DNA from 2 places in the Klebsiella sp. MISC125 genome. Region 2 is predicted to be linked to the other one. Evidence: predicted binding sites of a transcription regulator. Region 2 holds the regulator's gene; the other holds the start of a gene.
What was found. Region 2 encodes ArgR, which controls arginine synthesis, uptake and breakdown. Its sites were predicted from a motif close to ANTGAATAAAAATACANT; they were not measured.
Positions count from the first base shown of each region.

Region 1: the regulator ArgR is predicted to act here: its motif matches at 2,156-2,173, upstream of argC (N-acetyl-gamma-glutamyl-phosphate reductase).

Region 1 is NZ_CP180448.1:6,065,020-6,072,812, forward strand. Features, by position in the region: gene argH (argininosuccinate lyase) at 1-158, opposite strand, end outside; gene argB (acetylglutamate kinase) at 249-1,025, opposite strand; gene argC (N-acetyl-gamma-glutamyl-phosphate reductase) at 1,032-2,036, opposite strand; gene argE (acetylornithine deacetylase) at 2,221-3,372, shown strand; gene ppc (phosphoenolpyruvate carboxylase) at 3,629-6,280, shown strand; gene zinT (metal-binding protein ZinT) at 6,471-7,118, opposite strand; gene ACMYSL_RS28420 (helix-turn-helix transcriptional regulator) at 7,270-7,793, shown strand, end outside.
Region 2 is NZ_CP180448.1:626,882-634,674, forward strand. Features, by position in the region: gene aaeB (p-hydroxybenzoic acid efflux pump subunit AaeB) at 1-876, shown strand, start outside; gene yhcN-B (DUF1471 family stress response protein YhcN-B) at 1,025-1,291, opposite strand; gene yhcN (peroxide/acid stress response protein YhcN) at 1,397-1,660, opposite strand; gene argR (transcriptional regulator ArgR) at 2,015-2,485, opposite strand; gene mdh (malate dehydrogenase) at 2,899-3,837, shown strand; gene degS (outer membrane-stress sensor serine endopeptidase DegS) at 3,919-4,980, opposite strand; gene degQ (serine endoprotease DegQ) at 5,067-6,434, opposite strand; gene zapG (Z-ring associated protein ZapG) at 6,607-7,005, opposite strand; gene zapE (cell division protein ZapE) at 7,196-7,793, shown strand, end outside.

The DNA of each region.
Region 1 (7,793 bases), 840 kb from region 2:
TCAGCGGTCAATACGCCAACCGTCACCAGCGCTTTGGACCAGGCAACAGAGCCAACGATATCCTGCTCCGCCAGGCGATAGTCAAAGCGCAAAGAGTCGTTGAACTGTTTGAACCGCTGATCCGCTGCCTGAGTAAAACGCCCGCCCCAAAGTGCCATAACATGCTTCCTTTATTCGTTAGTTCCGCCGGATTAACCGGCCTACAGTCTTGTAGGCCCGGCAAGCAAAGCGCCGCCGGGCATAAAATATTAAGCCAGAATACGTGTACCGATCGATGTTCCGTTAAACAGCGCTGGCAGCTGTTCAGCATGACGCCAGGAGGCAATATCCACCGGGCGACCTAACGTGCGTGCCGCATCCAGAGCCGCATTCACTTTGACGATCATCCCGTCGGTGATAATGCCCTGCTCAATCAGCTGCTCTGCTTTCGCCGCAGTCATCTCGGCAATACGCTGACCTTTGCCGTCAAGAATACCGCTTACATCCGACAGCAGAATCAGGTCTGCACCAAGCGTTGCCGCCAGTGCGGTAGCCGCCTGGTCAGCGTTGACGTTCATCAGTTGGCCTTCATCGGTGACACCGATAGAGCTGACGACCGGCAGGTAACCTCCAGCCAACAGCGTGTTAATCAGGGCCGGAGAGCCCGGCTGTGCAAGCCCCACATGGCCCAGTGCGGCGTCAAGCTGAGTCACCTTAACGCTGTCGCCATCACCAAGGAATAGTCCAACGGAAGCCAGGCCGTGTTTTTTCGCCCACGCCAGCAACGTTTTATTGGCAGTCCCCGCCAGCGCGCCGGTAATAATGTCGATTTGATCCGCAGGGGTCACTCGCAGACCGTTTTTCTTGTTCACTGGCAGATTAAGCTGCTTCATCAGCTCATCCACCACGCAGCCGCCGCCGTGGACAATAATCAGCGGACGCTGATGCGTCTCGCGATAATTCACCAGCGCGGTAAACAGGCGCTCCAGCGCTTCTTCGCTATCCAGCAGGACGCCGCCGAGTTTGATAATTAAAGGATTCATCATCACACCTTAAATAAGAGACTGCGTCTCAGCGAAGCCGAAACGGATATTTGCACACTGTACGGCCTGGGCCGCCGCGCCTTTCAGCAGATTATCTTCCGCCGCCACGACGATGATATGTTCATCCTGGACCGCAAAACCGATATCACAGAATGGCAGACCCACGACATTTTTCAATGCGGGCATGCCCTTATCATATAAACGCACCAGCGGTTTGTTCGCATAGGCCTGCTGGAACACCGCCGCCACCTGCTCTTTGCTCACGCCAGGCTTCAAGCGGCAGGTGATGGTTTCCAGAATCCCACGCTTAAAGTTGCCCAGATGCGGGGTAAAAATAACGTTCGCACCCAGATGAGTGGATATTTCAGGGTGATGGCGGTGGTTGAAGACGCCATAGGGCTGCAGGCTGACTTCACAGAAGCTGTTGCCGATGGAAGCCTTACGCCCGGCGCCGCTAACGCCGCTGGTCGCATTGATCACCGGCCACTGGTTAAGATCCAACAGGTCCGCGTCGATCAGCGGTTTCAACGACAGCTGGGCCGCCGTCGGGTAGCAACCCGGCACCGCAATCAAATTCGCCTCTTTCAGCTTATCGACACTCCACTCGGCCAGGCCGTAAACCGCCTGTTCCAGCAGCTCAGGGTGCTGGTGAGTGAAACCATAATATTTTTCGTAGAAAGCGCCATCGTTAACGCGGAACGCCCCGGAAAGATCGAACACCACGCAACCCGCCGCGAGAAACTGCGGCGCCAGGTCATGGCTCACTTCGTGGGCGGTAGCGAGAAAAACGATATCGACCCCAGCGCTAAACTCGCTAATATCGGACATTGCCTGCAGCGGCAGGTCAACAATCCCTTTTAGCTGCGGATGCAAATCGGAAACTAATTTTCCCGCATCATTGCTTTGCGCGGAGACCGTCAAAGCGGTTATGGTCATATGAGGATGGCGATTTACATAGGCCACTAGCTCTGCGCCGGCATAACCGCTGGCGCCCACAATCAGCGTGTTCAACATTGGGGCTCTTCACCTTCTTGCTTACGTATATTTGCTCTGGAAGACCGTTGCCTTCCCCACCCTGTTAAGCCGTAAGAACATCATCCCTACATTAAATAGGTTTTCTTAGGCTCAGCGATAATGTATTTTTATTCACAAATAATGCATTAATATTGATACTATCATGACCCGAGGTGTGTCAACAATGAAAAACAATTTACCGCCCTTTATCGAGATTTACCGCGCGTTGATCGCCACACCTTCCATCAGCGCAACCGAAGAGGCGCTGGATCAAAGCAATGAGTCTTTAATCAATTTACTGGCAGGCTGGTTCCGCGATATTGGCTTTAACGTTGAAGTTCAACCGGTGCCGGGTACACGCAATAAATTCAATCTGCTGGCCAGTACCGGCAACGGTGCTGGCGGCCTGCTGCTAGCCGGGCATACTGATACCGTCCCGTTTGATGATGGTCGCTGGACTCGCGACCCCTTCACTCTGACCGAGCACGACAACAAACTTTACGGCCTTGGCACCGCGGATATGAAAGGCTTCTTCGCTTTTATTCTCGATGCTTTGCGCGATGTTGATGTGACTAAGCTGAAAAAACCGCTCTATATTTTGGCAACTGCCGATGAAGAAACCAGCATGGCCGGTGCCCGCTACTTTGCCGAAACTACCCAGCTGCGACCGGATTGCGCCATTATCGGCGAACCTACGTCACTGCAGCCGGTGCGTGCGCACAAAGGCCACATGTCCAACGCGGTTCGCGTCCAGGGGCAATCCGGCCACTCCAGCGACCCGGCACGCGGCGTCAACGCCATTGAGCTGATGCACGATGCCATTGGTCGCATCATGCAGCTACGCGACGACTTAAAAGAGCGTTATCACTACGCTGCGTTTACCGTCCCGTACCCCACACTTAACCTCGGAGCGATTCACGGCGGCGATGCCTCCAACCGCATTTGCGCCTGCTGCGAACTGCATATGGATATTCGCCCGCTGCCGGGTATGACGCTCAACGATCTTAACGGACTCCTTGAAGAAGCGCTGGCACCGGTAAGCGAACGCTGGCCTGGGCGTCTGACCGTTTCCGAACTGCATCCGCCGATCCCCGGCTATGAATGCCCGCCGGACCATAAACTGGTTGCGGTTGTCGAAAAACTGCTCGGCGCGCAAACCGAAGTCGTGAACTACTGCACCGAAGCGCCATTTATTCAGACCCTCTGCCCAACGCTGGTATTAGGCCCTGGCTCCATCAACCAGGCCCACCAGCCGGATGAGTACCTGGAAACGCGCTTTATTAAGCCGACTCGTGAGCTTATCACTCAGGTGGTCCACCATTTTTGCTGGCATTAAAAATACGCATTCTTCCGCTCTTTTGTATCAGGGCGGGAGAGTGACAATTATCACACTTTCATAAGCAACACTTATCAAGCGACCTCTGAGTTAAATTTCGCAAATTGCCGCTATTTATTCGTTTGCTGAAGCGATTTCGCAACAATTGACGTGGGGGTTTTTACGTGGCTTTATAAAAGACGGTTGCTTATCCACTGCTCAAATTATCGAGCGCCGGATATAACAAAATAAAATGAGATGGGGTGTCTGGGGTAACATGAACGAACAATATTCCGCTTTGCGTAGTAATGTCAGTATGCTCGGTAAGGTGCTGGGCGACACCATCAAGGATGCGCTAGGAGAAAACATTCTTGATCGTGTCGAAACTATCCGTAAGTTGTCCAAATCTTCTCGCGCAGGCAATGAAGCCAACCGCCAGGAACTGCTCACCACGCTGCAAAACTTGTCCAACGACGAGCTGCTGCCAGTGGCGCGCGCCTTCAGCCAGTTTCTGAACCTGGCGAATACCGCTGAGCAATACCACAGCATTTCGCCAAAGGGCGAAGCGGCTAGCAATCCGGAAGTGATTGCTCGTACCCTGAGAAAGCTCAAAGACCAACCCAATCTCAACGAAGACATTATTAAAAAAGCGGTGGAGTCCCTGTCTCTGGAGCTGGTTTTAACCGCTCACCCAACCGAGATTACCCGCCGTACCCTGATCCACAAGATGGGTGAAATCAACAACTGCCTGAAACAGCTTGATAACAACGATATCGCTGACTATGAACGCCACCAGGTGATGCGCCGTCTGCGCCAGCTGATTGCCCAGTCATGGCATACCGATGAAATCCGTAAGCACCGACCTTCTCCGGTCGACGAAGCCAAATGGGGCTTTGCTGTTGTCGAAAATAGCCTGTGGGAAGGTGTGCCGAACTACCTGCGCGAGCTGAACGAACAGTTGGAAGATAACCTCAGCTATCGCTTACCGGTCGATTTTGTCCCGGTTCGCTTTACCTCCTGGATGGGGGGTGACCGCGACGGCAACCCAAACGTGACCGCCGATATTACCCGCCACGTCCTGCTGCTTAGCCGCTGGAAAGCGACCGATCTGTTCCTGAAAGATATCCAATTGCTGATTTCCGAGCTGTCGATGGTCGAGTGTACCGACGAGCTGCGCGAACTGGCGGGTGCGGAAGGCGCGCAAGAACCCTATCGCTACCTGATGAAAAAACTGCGCACGCAGTTGATGGAAACACAGGCCTGGCTGGAAGCGCGCTTGAAAGGGCAGAGACTCCCGAAACCAGCAGGTCTGCTCACGCAAAATGAACAGCTGTGGGAACCGCTTTACGCCTGCTATCAATCACTACAAGCCTGCGGCATGGGCATCATCGCCAACGGCGAGCTGCTGGATACTCTGCGTCGCGTAAAAGCCTTTGGCGTACCGCTGGTGCGTATCGATATCCGCCAGGAAAGCACCCGTCATACCGAAGCCCTGGGCGAGATGACCCGCTATCTCGGTATCGGCGATTATGAAAGCTGGTCGGAAGCCGACAAACAGGCCTTCCTGATCCGCGAACTGAATTCCAAACGTCCTCTGCTACCACGTCAGTGGGAGCCGAGCGAAGAAACTCGCGAAGTGCTTGAAACCTGCAAAGTGATCGCCGAAGCGCCGCGCGGTTCCATTGCCGCCTACGTGATTTCGATGGCGAAAACGCCGTCTGACGTGCTGGCGGTACATCTGTTGCTCAAAGAAGCCGGTATCGGCTTCGCGCTGCCGGTCGCACCGCTATTCGAAACCCTGGATGACCTGAACAACGCCGACGACGTCATGACCCAGTTGTTGAATATCGACTGGTATCGCGGCTTTATTCAGGGCAAGCAGATGGTCATGATTGGCTACTCTGACTCGGCAAAAGATGCAGGCGTAATGGCCGCATCCTGGGCGCAGTATCAGGCGCAGGATGCCTTAATCAAGACCTGCGAGAAAGCGGGTATTGAGCTGACGCTGTTCCACGGTCGCGGCGGTTCTATCGGTCGTGGCGGCGCTCCGGCTCATGCGGCTCTGCTCTCTCAACCTCCAGGAAGCCTGAAAGGCGGGCTGCGCGTCACTGAACAGGGCGAGATGATCCGCTTCAAATACGGCCTGCCGGAAATCACCATCAGCAGCCTGTCGCTCTACACCAGCGCAATTCTGGAAGCCAACCTGCTGCCGCCGCCGGAGCCAAAACCGCAATGGCGCGATATCATGGCCGAGCTGTCCGACGTCTCCTGCGAGATGTATCGCGGCTACGTACGTGAAAATAAAGACTTTGTTCCTTACTTCCGCTCCGCAACACCGGAGCAGGAACTGGGCAAACTGCCGCTGGGCTCGCGTCCGGCAAAACGTCGCCCGACCGGCGGCGTTGAGTCACTGCGTGCGATCCCGTGGATCTTCGCATGGACGCAAAACCGTCTGATGCTGCCCGCCTGGCTGGGTGCCGGTGCGGCGCTGCAAAAAGTCGTCGAAGGCGGCAAGCAGAGCGAACTGGAAAGCATGTGTCGCGACTGGCCGTTCTTCTCTACTCGCCTCGGCATGCTGGAGATGGTCTATTCGAAAGCGGACCTGTGGCTGGCAGAATATTACGATCAGCGCCTGGTGAAACCTGAGCTGTGGAAGTTAGGTACAGAGCTGCGCGAACTGCTGTCTGCTGATATCGATGTGGTGCTGGCAATCGCCAACGATTCCCACCTGATGGCCGACCTGCCGTGGATCGCCGAGTCAATCCAGTTGCGTAACATCTATACTGACCCGCTGAACGTACTCCAGGCCGAACTGCTGCATCGTTCACGTCTGGCGGAAGAGAAAGGTGAAAAACCGGATCCTCGCGTTGAGCAAGCGCTGATGGTCACCATTGCAGGCGTTGCGGCAGGTATGCGCAACACCGGCTAATTTGCCGGACGAGGTATCCCCGGAGGCGGCGCGTTGCGCCTGTCCGGGCTACCAGCCCGCAGACGGTACTGAACTCGTAGATTTTGTAGGCCGGGTAAGGCGCTAGCCGCCACCCGGCAAAAATGCGAGCACCATAGCTAAAACAGATTTGTCATCAATCTCGTAGCTCCGTTTACCGGAGCTATTTTTATTAATGGTGCAGCATCTCGTCGACAATCTGCTCTTTATGCAGTGCATAAGGATAATAGGTTGGCCAGTTATCCATCTCTTTCAGCAGTGCCTCATGCGACTCATTACCCATAAAGATGTGGAAATGCTGAGACTTACGCGGCGCGATAGTGTGGTCGCTGAACTGAACAAATTTCGGCGCTTTTGAATCCGCCTGTGAGCATTCGAACAGGTAGCGCACGCCTTTCTTACCGGATGCGTAGGTCAGAATTTTATAGCCAGAATAGGTGTATTTGCAGGCATTGACGGTTTTCCCAACGTGAAACTCCATCACATTATCTTCGATACCAATCTGGTCCACATCGGTGGCATAGCCCTTCTTATAATATTCCCGATATTCGGCCACGCTTTTACCCGCTTTTTTAGCCTTCTGTTCGAGCACAGGATCCAAATCGCCGTTCAGCAGATAGGGGTTAACCGACTGCCAGATACCATCCCAATCGCTTAACGCTCTGTCTTTGACATCCTGATCGGCAAAAATACCTTCACTCGCCTTTTGCTCCGCCTCAGTTAATGCAGGCCCATGGCTATGGTGGCCGTGGGCAAAGGCCTGGCTACCCGCCAGTAACATGCTGATACCAAGCGCAAGGGCGGAAATCTTTTTGGTCATGACTCTCTCCTGAGTTAACGGCTGCAATAATATGTTACGATATAACATATCAATCAAATCTTACAATACCCTTCGCAGAAAATCCGCTCGGCTTTTCCCTCGGTCGATTTGTTAGGTATGATGAAAAGAGAGCGCGCTATGCGGAGCAAGAATGGATATCGACATCAATCAGGCCATTGATTCTTTTATTAAAGGCCCGGCAGTCATCGGGAAGGTCCGCTTTTCCACAGAAGGCAGGCCGGCTTCAGAGAAAGCCGTGAGCGTCGATTTTCCGCGCCTCGAAATCATGCTTGAGGGGCAGGTCCGCGATCCGGCGGTGAAGGCCGACCCAGCCCAGCTCACGCCACACGATGTGTTGTACATTCCTGCTGGCGGGTGGAATGACCCACAATGGCTGGTGCCCTCGACTCTGTTAACCATCTTATTTGGTAAGCAGCAGCTGGAATTCGTCCTGCGCAACTGGGACGGCAACGCGCTTAACGTGCTGGATAAACAGCAAGTTCCCCGCCGTGGCCCTCGAGTGGGATCTTTTCTGCTCCAGGCGCTCAATGAAATGCAAATGCAGCCGCAGGAGCAGCATACCGCGCGCTGTATTGTCATCAGCCTGCTCAGCCACTGTGCCGATCTGCTGGGGAGCCAGGTACAAACCTCCTCACGCAGCCAGGCGCTTTTCGA
Region 2 (7,793 bases):
TGTATTCTCGGGACGCTGTTCTGGCTGTGGACTGGCTGGACTTCAGGTAGTGGGGCTATGGTCATGATTGCGGTGGTCACCGCGCTGGCGATGCGTTTGCCTAATCCCCGGATGGTGGCTATCGATTTCCTCTACGGCACGTTGGCAGCTTTACCGCTGGGTGCGCTGTTTTTCCTCGTGATTATGCCCGCGACGCAGCAAAGCATGCTGCTGCTGTGTATTAGCCTTGCCGTGATGGCGTTCTTTATCGGCATTGAGGTGCAAAAGCGGCGTCTGGGTTCGCTGGGGGCGCTGGCCAGTACAATCAATATTCTGGTGCTCGATAACCCGATGAAGTTTGAGTTTAGCCAGTTCCTTGATAGCGCTTTAGGGCAGATCGTGGGGTGTTTCCTCGCGCTGATGGTGATCTTGCTGGTTCGCGATAATTCACAGGCACGTACCGGACGCGTACTATTAAACCAGTTTGTATCGGCAGCGGTTTCTTCGCTGACGACTAATACGGCGCGACGCAAGGAGAACCATCTGCCGGCGCTGTATCGCCAACTTTTTTTACTGCTGAATAAGTTTCCTGGCGATATCGCGCGTTTTCGTCTGGCGCTGACCTTGATTATTGCCCATCAACGTCTGCGTGATGCACCTGTACCGATAAATGACGACCTGTCTGCGTTTCATCGGCAGCTACGGCGTACAGCCGATCGTGTTATTTCTGCCGGTAGCGATGATAAACGTCGATATTATTTCGCCAGACTGTTAGATGAACTCAATATCTATCAGGAAAAGCTACAGCACTGGGAAGCATCACCGCAGGTGACGGAACCCGTGCGCAGACTGGTGGAGATGCTGCATAAATACCAGCATGTACTGATCAATAGCTAAACGCCACCCGGCGATAAGCTGCGTAGATGCTTTAGCATTTGATGAAGCGGAAGAAGGGCTGGAAGGGAACTCGCGTTTTAACGCACGACAGAGACAAAAAAAAGCCCCCAACAGGCGGGGGCAAGTCGTCAGATGAGACGACGAGGGTTTATTTGTACAGCTCAGCCGTAGCATGCCAGCTGTCACCAGTACGAGCTTCAATAATACGGTAGCTGCTGGCGCCTTCTTTCTCGGCTTTAGCCGCCAGCTCCTGACGCATATCCATTGGGGCGCTACCTACTTGAGAAACGGAAACGGTACCCATAGATTGCAGATTTTGTGCCTGCTCAGCGTTAACTTGATTGACGGCAGCGTTCGCGCCAAAAGAGAGTACGGAAGCCAGGCCCAGGGATGCGATGATAATTGCGCTTTTCATAATCTATACTCCAATCATATTGTTTGCAGCGGCGGGAGGTTTCAATGCACTCAGGCCGCTGAGGGATATTCTGTATTTCAGCTAATGACCGACAATTGTTAAATCTTATTTATAAAGTTCTGCAGTTGCATGCCAGTGGTCACCAGTACGCGCTTCAATGATGCGATAGGAGGAAGCGCCTTCTTCTTGAGCTTTCTTATTCAGCATTTCGTGCATATCCATCGGGGAAGCACTTACCGCGCCGACGGAAATGGTGCCGATTGCCTGACGGCCTTGAGCTTGCTCGCTGTTAATAGAATCAGCGGCAAAAGCGCCGAAAGACAGAACGGAAAGCATGCTCAATGCGGCTACAGCGGTTTTGATTTTCATGATGTTGACCTCGTCGAATCTTTTTATTGGGGGTCTTTGTTTCGTGACCCTCATCACAAAATCAAGTATACACTAATCACTGAAAATATTAATACCGTGCTAATTGTTGTTCTTGTAAATAATTACAAAGAAATGTCTTCTTTATAACGTATAAGAATTAGAAATGTCAGTCTTTGGTCATGACTAACTTTTATAGTTAATAAAATCATATGGATATGATGATTTGATCTTTTGTGCGCTTCAGGGGGATTCATTAGGTAAAGGAATGTATAGAAGTGGAAAAACACACTAAATGTTAAAAAAATGCTGATTTTTTGAGAGGAAACCCTCTGGAGTTAACCAGAGGGAAGAAGCTTAGAGTTCTTGTTCAAACAGGACGAGAATGGCGTCATGCAAATCTTTAACGCTAAAACCTCTGGCTGGGGTGGTAAAGATAGTATCGTCACCCGCAATGCTGCCAAGAATACCTTCAGCCTTGCCTAAAGAGTCCAGCAGTCTGGCAATCAGCTGTGCTGCGCCAGGGCTGGTATGGATGACGACGACCGAATCGTTATAGTCGATATCCAGTACCAGATTTTTCAGCGGGCTGGAGGTTGTCGGGACGCCAAGCTCGGCAGGCAGGCAGTACACCATCTCCATTTTGGCGTTACGCGTACGCACTGCGCCAAATTTCGTGAGCATACGCGAGACTTTCGATTGATTGATATTATCGAAGCCTTCCTCTTGTAGCGCCTGTACGATTTCACCTTGAGAGCTGAATTTTTCTTCTTTAAGCAGCGCCTTAAACGCTTTAACCAGTTCTTCTTGTTTCGCCGAACTTCGCATAAGTCACCCAATTATGGTGGTAAAAACAACATCATTATGCATAACCATGCATTTTTATGCAAATAATCCGCAGGGGAGAAGCGTAAATAATGTTATGAAGGGGGCATATTTTAGCAAATAACCCTAATAAGGAACATGCCTGTGTCACGGCACGCAAATTGCTACAAAAGTAAATGAAATGTTATTAAATGATGTTGTTCTGCCCAATGGGCTGGGTGTATTGTAACCAACAGTCGATCCGGTACTACGCTTTGCTGGATGGTCAGTCTCAGGGAGGAAAATGCGAAGCTGTTGCATCGCTGCGCACGACCACGCATTCTTCAGCCATAATTATTGTAATTGTTCATCTTGTGAATTAAGGTCCAGGCGACGGAGTAACGAAAGACTATTTTAACCATAATAAGGAGTTTAGGATGAAAGTTGCAGTCCTCGGCGCCGCTGGTGGAATTGGCCAGGCGCTTGCCCTACTACTTAAGACCCAACTGCCTTCAGGTTCAGAACTCTCGTTGTACGACATTGCTCCGGTAACCCCGGGCGTGGCGGTTGATCTTAGCCATATCCCTACCGATGTAAAAATCAAAGGTTTTTCCGGTGAAGACGCAACCCCGGCACTGGAAGGTGCTGATGTGGTGCTGATATCCGCAGGTGTCGCGCGTAAGCCCGGCATGGATCGCTCCGATTTATTTAACGTTAACGCCGGGATTGTGAAAAATCTGGTGCAACAGATCGCCAAAACCTGCCCGCAAGCCTGCGTTGGGATTATTACCAACCCGGTGAATACGACGGTGGCGATTGCGGCCGAGGTGCTGAAAAAAGCTGGCGTTTACGATAAGAACAAGCTGTTTGGCGTCACGACGCTGGATATTATCCGTTCAAATACGTTTGTCGCTGAGCTGAAAGACAAATCTTCATCAGACGTTGAAGTGCCGGTTATTGGCGGCCACTCTGGCGTGACCATTCTTCCTTTATTATCACAAATTCCTGGCGTGAGCTTTAGCGAACAGGAAGTGGCTGATTTGACTAAGCGCATTCAAAATGCCGGGACCGAAGTTGTTGAAGCAAAAGCCGGTGGTGGTTCAGCGACGCTGTCGATGGGCCAGGCAGCAGCACGATTCGGCCTCTCTTTGGTTCGCGCAATGCAAGGTGAGAAAGGGGTTGTCGAATGCGCTTATGTTGAAGGCGATGGTCAATATGCCCGCTTCTTCTCACAGCCGCTGCTGTTGGGTAAAAATGGTGTAGAAGAGCGCCGGTCGATTGGCAAACTCAGCGCGTTCGAGCAACTGGCTCTGGAAGGGATGTTGGATACGCTGAAGAAAGATATCGCCCTCGGTGAGGATTTTGTGAATAAATAACATTTCACGAAAAGATACGCCGGAACCTCTGTTCCGGCTTTTTTGTCTATAGAAAACAATGCTCCCCATTCGGGGAGCCTGTTAATTGGTCGCTGGATATTCCTGTACGGCGATATGCAGGGTGATTTTCTTATCGTCACGCATAATCACCACCGGAATTTCCGAACCCGGGCGAATCTCCGCCACCTGATCCATCGTTTCCAGAGCTGACACTGCAGGTTTATCGTTAACCGAAATAATCACGTCGTTGGCGCGGATCCCTGCCTGGGCGGCAGGGCCTTCCGGCGCAACATCATTCACCACGATCCCCTGAAGCTGATCGATACCGCCTCCGCCCTGAGCATGTAAAGGCGCAATTTCGCGACCGCTGATGCCAATGTAGCCGCGAATGACGCGACCATCGCGAATTAGCTTATCCATGATCTTAGTTGCCAATTGGAAAGGAATTGCAAAACCGATCCCTTCAGGCGTTTCGCCATCGTTACTTTTATCAAATGACAGGGTGTTGATACCCATCAGTTCGCCCAGGGAGTTCACCAGAGCGCCACCGGAGTTACCGTGGTTGATTGAAGCATCGGTTTGCAGGAAGTTCTGGCGTCCGGTCGGGTTCAGGCCGATACGACCGGTGGCACTGATAATCCCCTGGGTAATGGTTTGCCCGAGGTTATAAGGGTTACCAATCGCCAGCACCACGTCACCGATATGCGGCACGCGTTTTGGGTTAATCGGGATGACCGGCAGGCCGCTACTGGCGTTGATTTTTAATACCGCCAGATCGGTGAGGGTATCTGAGCCAACCAGCAGCGCTTCAAAAACCCGACCATCCTGCAACGCGACGATTATCTGATCCGCATCGTTGATAACGTGTTTATTCGTCAGAATGTAGCCACGTTGATCCATTATCACGCCGGAACCAAGAGTCAGCTGATTTTGGCTGGTGTTGTTAAGGGCGCGGTTATACACGTTCACCACTGCAGGCGCGGCGCGGCGTACCGCAGGATTATAGCTGGCGGGGGATTCATCCGCGCTATCGTATTGCGTGGTCGGCGAAAGCTGCCATTGGCGCAGCGAAGGCATAATGGCCAGCAGCAGACCCCCGACGATCAGGCCGATGAGTATCGAACGTAAAAGCTTTCCAGACATGATGCCGATATCGTTGATGGATGGACAGGCGCAGCATAACACGACTTGTCCGGACATCGCACTGCGCGCGATGTCCGGAAAGAGGCTTAGCGCAGTAGCAGATAGATACTTTCGTTGCCGCGAATGACGTTCAGCGCAATAACCGCCGGTTTGCTTTCCAGAACTTTCCGCAGTTCAGCGATGGAGTGTACTCGCTCGCGGTTGAGGCCGATAATAATGTCGTCTTTATGCAGACCCGCTTGCGCGGCAGGGCTTCCTTTATCCACGTTATCAATGGCGACGCCTTTGGTCCCATCTTTCATCTGCCCATCGCTTAACGACGCTCCCTGCAAGGCAGGAATGATAAGTTCAGCGCTGGCGGTAGAAGAGGTGCTCTTATCCAGCGTGACCTCGACCTCGACGGGTTTACCATCGCGCAGTAACCCTAGCTTCACTTTGGTCCCCGGTTCGGTGGTGGCAATACGCGAACGGAGTTCGGCAAAGCTGTTAAGCGATTTGCCATTCAAGCTAACGATAACGTCGCCAGATTTGACCCCAGCTTTGGCGGACCCCGAGTTCGGTAGAACCTCGCTGACGAAGGCACCGCGTTGAACATCAAGATTCATCGCTTTGGCGATATCCGCGCTCATTTCCATGCCTTTAATACCCAGCAGGCCGCGTTTGATTTCGCCAAATTGAATAAGCTGCTGAGCGAGGGTTTGTGCCATATTGCTGGGGATGGCGAAACCAATACCGACGCTGCCGCCGCCTGGTGCCAGAATAGCGGTATTAATACCAATCAACTCGCCGTTCAGGTTTAGCAGCGCGCCGCCGGAGTTGCCGCGGTTGATGGACGCATCGGTCTGGATAAAGTTTTCCAGCCCTTCCAGGTTCAGGCCGCTGCGGCCCAGAGCTGAAATAATCCCGGAAGTGGCAGTCTGCCCGAGGCCGAAGGGGTTACCGACGGCGACGGCGAAATCACCCACCCGAAGTTTATCGGAATCGGCGATAGCGATTTGCGTCAGATTGCTGGGCTTTTGTAATTGCAGCAGGGCGATGTCGCTTTGCTCATCGCTACCGATCAGTTTGGCATCGAACTCACGACCATCGTTGAGCTGGACGCTAATTTTCTGCGCCTGGTTGATGACGTGATTATTGGTCAACACATAGCCTTTCGCTGCATCGATGATGACGCCAGAACCCAGACCTTCAAACGGCTGCGCCTGCTCTTGTGGGGCATTGTCGCCAAAATACTTCTTCAGCTCTTCCGGCATATTCTGTGCCGGAGAAGCCGTACCCTCAACCTGTACGCTCACCACCGCTGGCAACACTTTTTCCAGCATCGGGGCAAGGCTTGGCAATGCGCCCTGGCCCGGTACCTGTGTTGGTAATGACGCTGCAGCCGGAGGTAAGGCGGACAACGACAACCCAATGCTTAACGCTAACGCACTCAACAGCAAAGTCTGTTTCTTCATTAGATGCTGGCTCTCGTAATCTGAGGTGTATGGGAAACGTCCCGAATGGCCTGATGTTATTGAATTTTCGACCAGGTAACAATGTGGTCAATGTTTAAATTGTAGCCGGGATGAGAGATAGAGACGGGCGCTGAGGGGGCGCCCGGACAATATTTTTACTGCCGCTGGAGGATTAGTCGCGCTTCGCGCCACCGCGCAGCAGGCCGGATGCGCCTTCAGAGTAGTCGCGCGGCATCTGGACCGGAGCCTGATCGTTACCGGCTTCCGACTCTTCCAGACGATTACGGAATGGATTGGCGTCCGCCATGCTCGCTGGCAGCAGGTTGCTGGAGCTTTTCGCCATATGCTGATACAGCTGGCGGTAGTCATGTGCCATGTTATCGAGTAGCTCAGCGCTGTGAGCAAAATGGCTTACCAGCTCTTCACGGTACTCTTCCAGCTCTGCTTTATTCTTTTCCAGTTCGAATTGCAGCGCCTGTTGTTGGCGTAATTTGCGGTTGCCAAAACGCATTGCCACGGCACCAATGATAATACCGACGACTAGCCCAATTAGCGCATATTCCCAGGTCATGAACATCTCCCGTTGTTTTGTGGTTCCGTAGGGTGGCTGTTAGGCTCTCCGCCTGCGCCCGATAGTGCCACTATAACCGCTAATCCCACAGAAGTGGAATCCTGGCGTATCATCGCGTAGTGTAGAACGGCCTTTTTTTCGTCAATCGTGAGCTACAGCATTACGGTTTTCAAGGAATAACAATAAGATCATGCAAAGCCTGTCGCCAACATCGCGTTACCTTTCCGCTCTCAAAGAGGGCAGTCATCAGCCCGACGACGTTCAGCAAGAGGCGGTTAGCCGCCTTGATACCATTTACCATGAATTGCAGAATAAGCCGTCTGTCGCGCCGCAAAACAATGGCGGTCTGCGGGCAAAATTCGGCAAGCTGTTGGGCAAGCGCGAGCCGGTTGCCGAAACGGTGGCTGTGCGCGGCCTCTATATGTGGGGGGGCGTAGGAAGGGGGAAAACCTGGTTGATGGATATGTTCTATCAAAGCCTGCCAGGTGAACGTAAACAACGTCTGCATTTTCATCGCTTTATGCTGCGTGTTCATGAAGAATTAACCCATCTGCAAGGGCACAGCGACCCGCTGGAGATCGTTGCCGACCGTTTTAAAGCCGAAACTGACGTGCTCTGTTTCGATGAGTTTTTTGTTTCTGATATTACCGATGCGATGCTGCTGGGCGGCTTGATGAAAGCGCTGTTCGCTCGCGGCATTACCCTGGTAGCCACGTCGAACATCCCTCCTGACGAGCTGTACCGTAACGGCCTCCAGCGCGCCCGTTTCCTGCCCGCTATTGACGCTA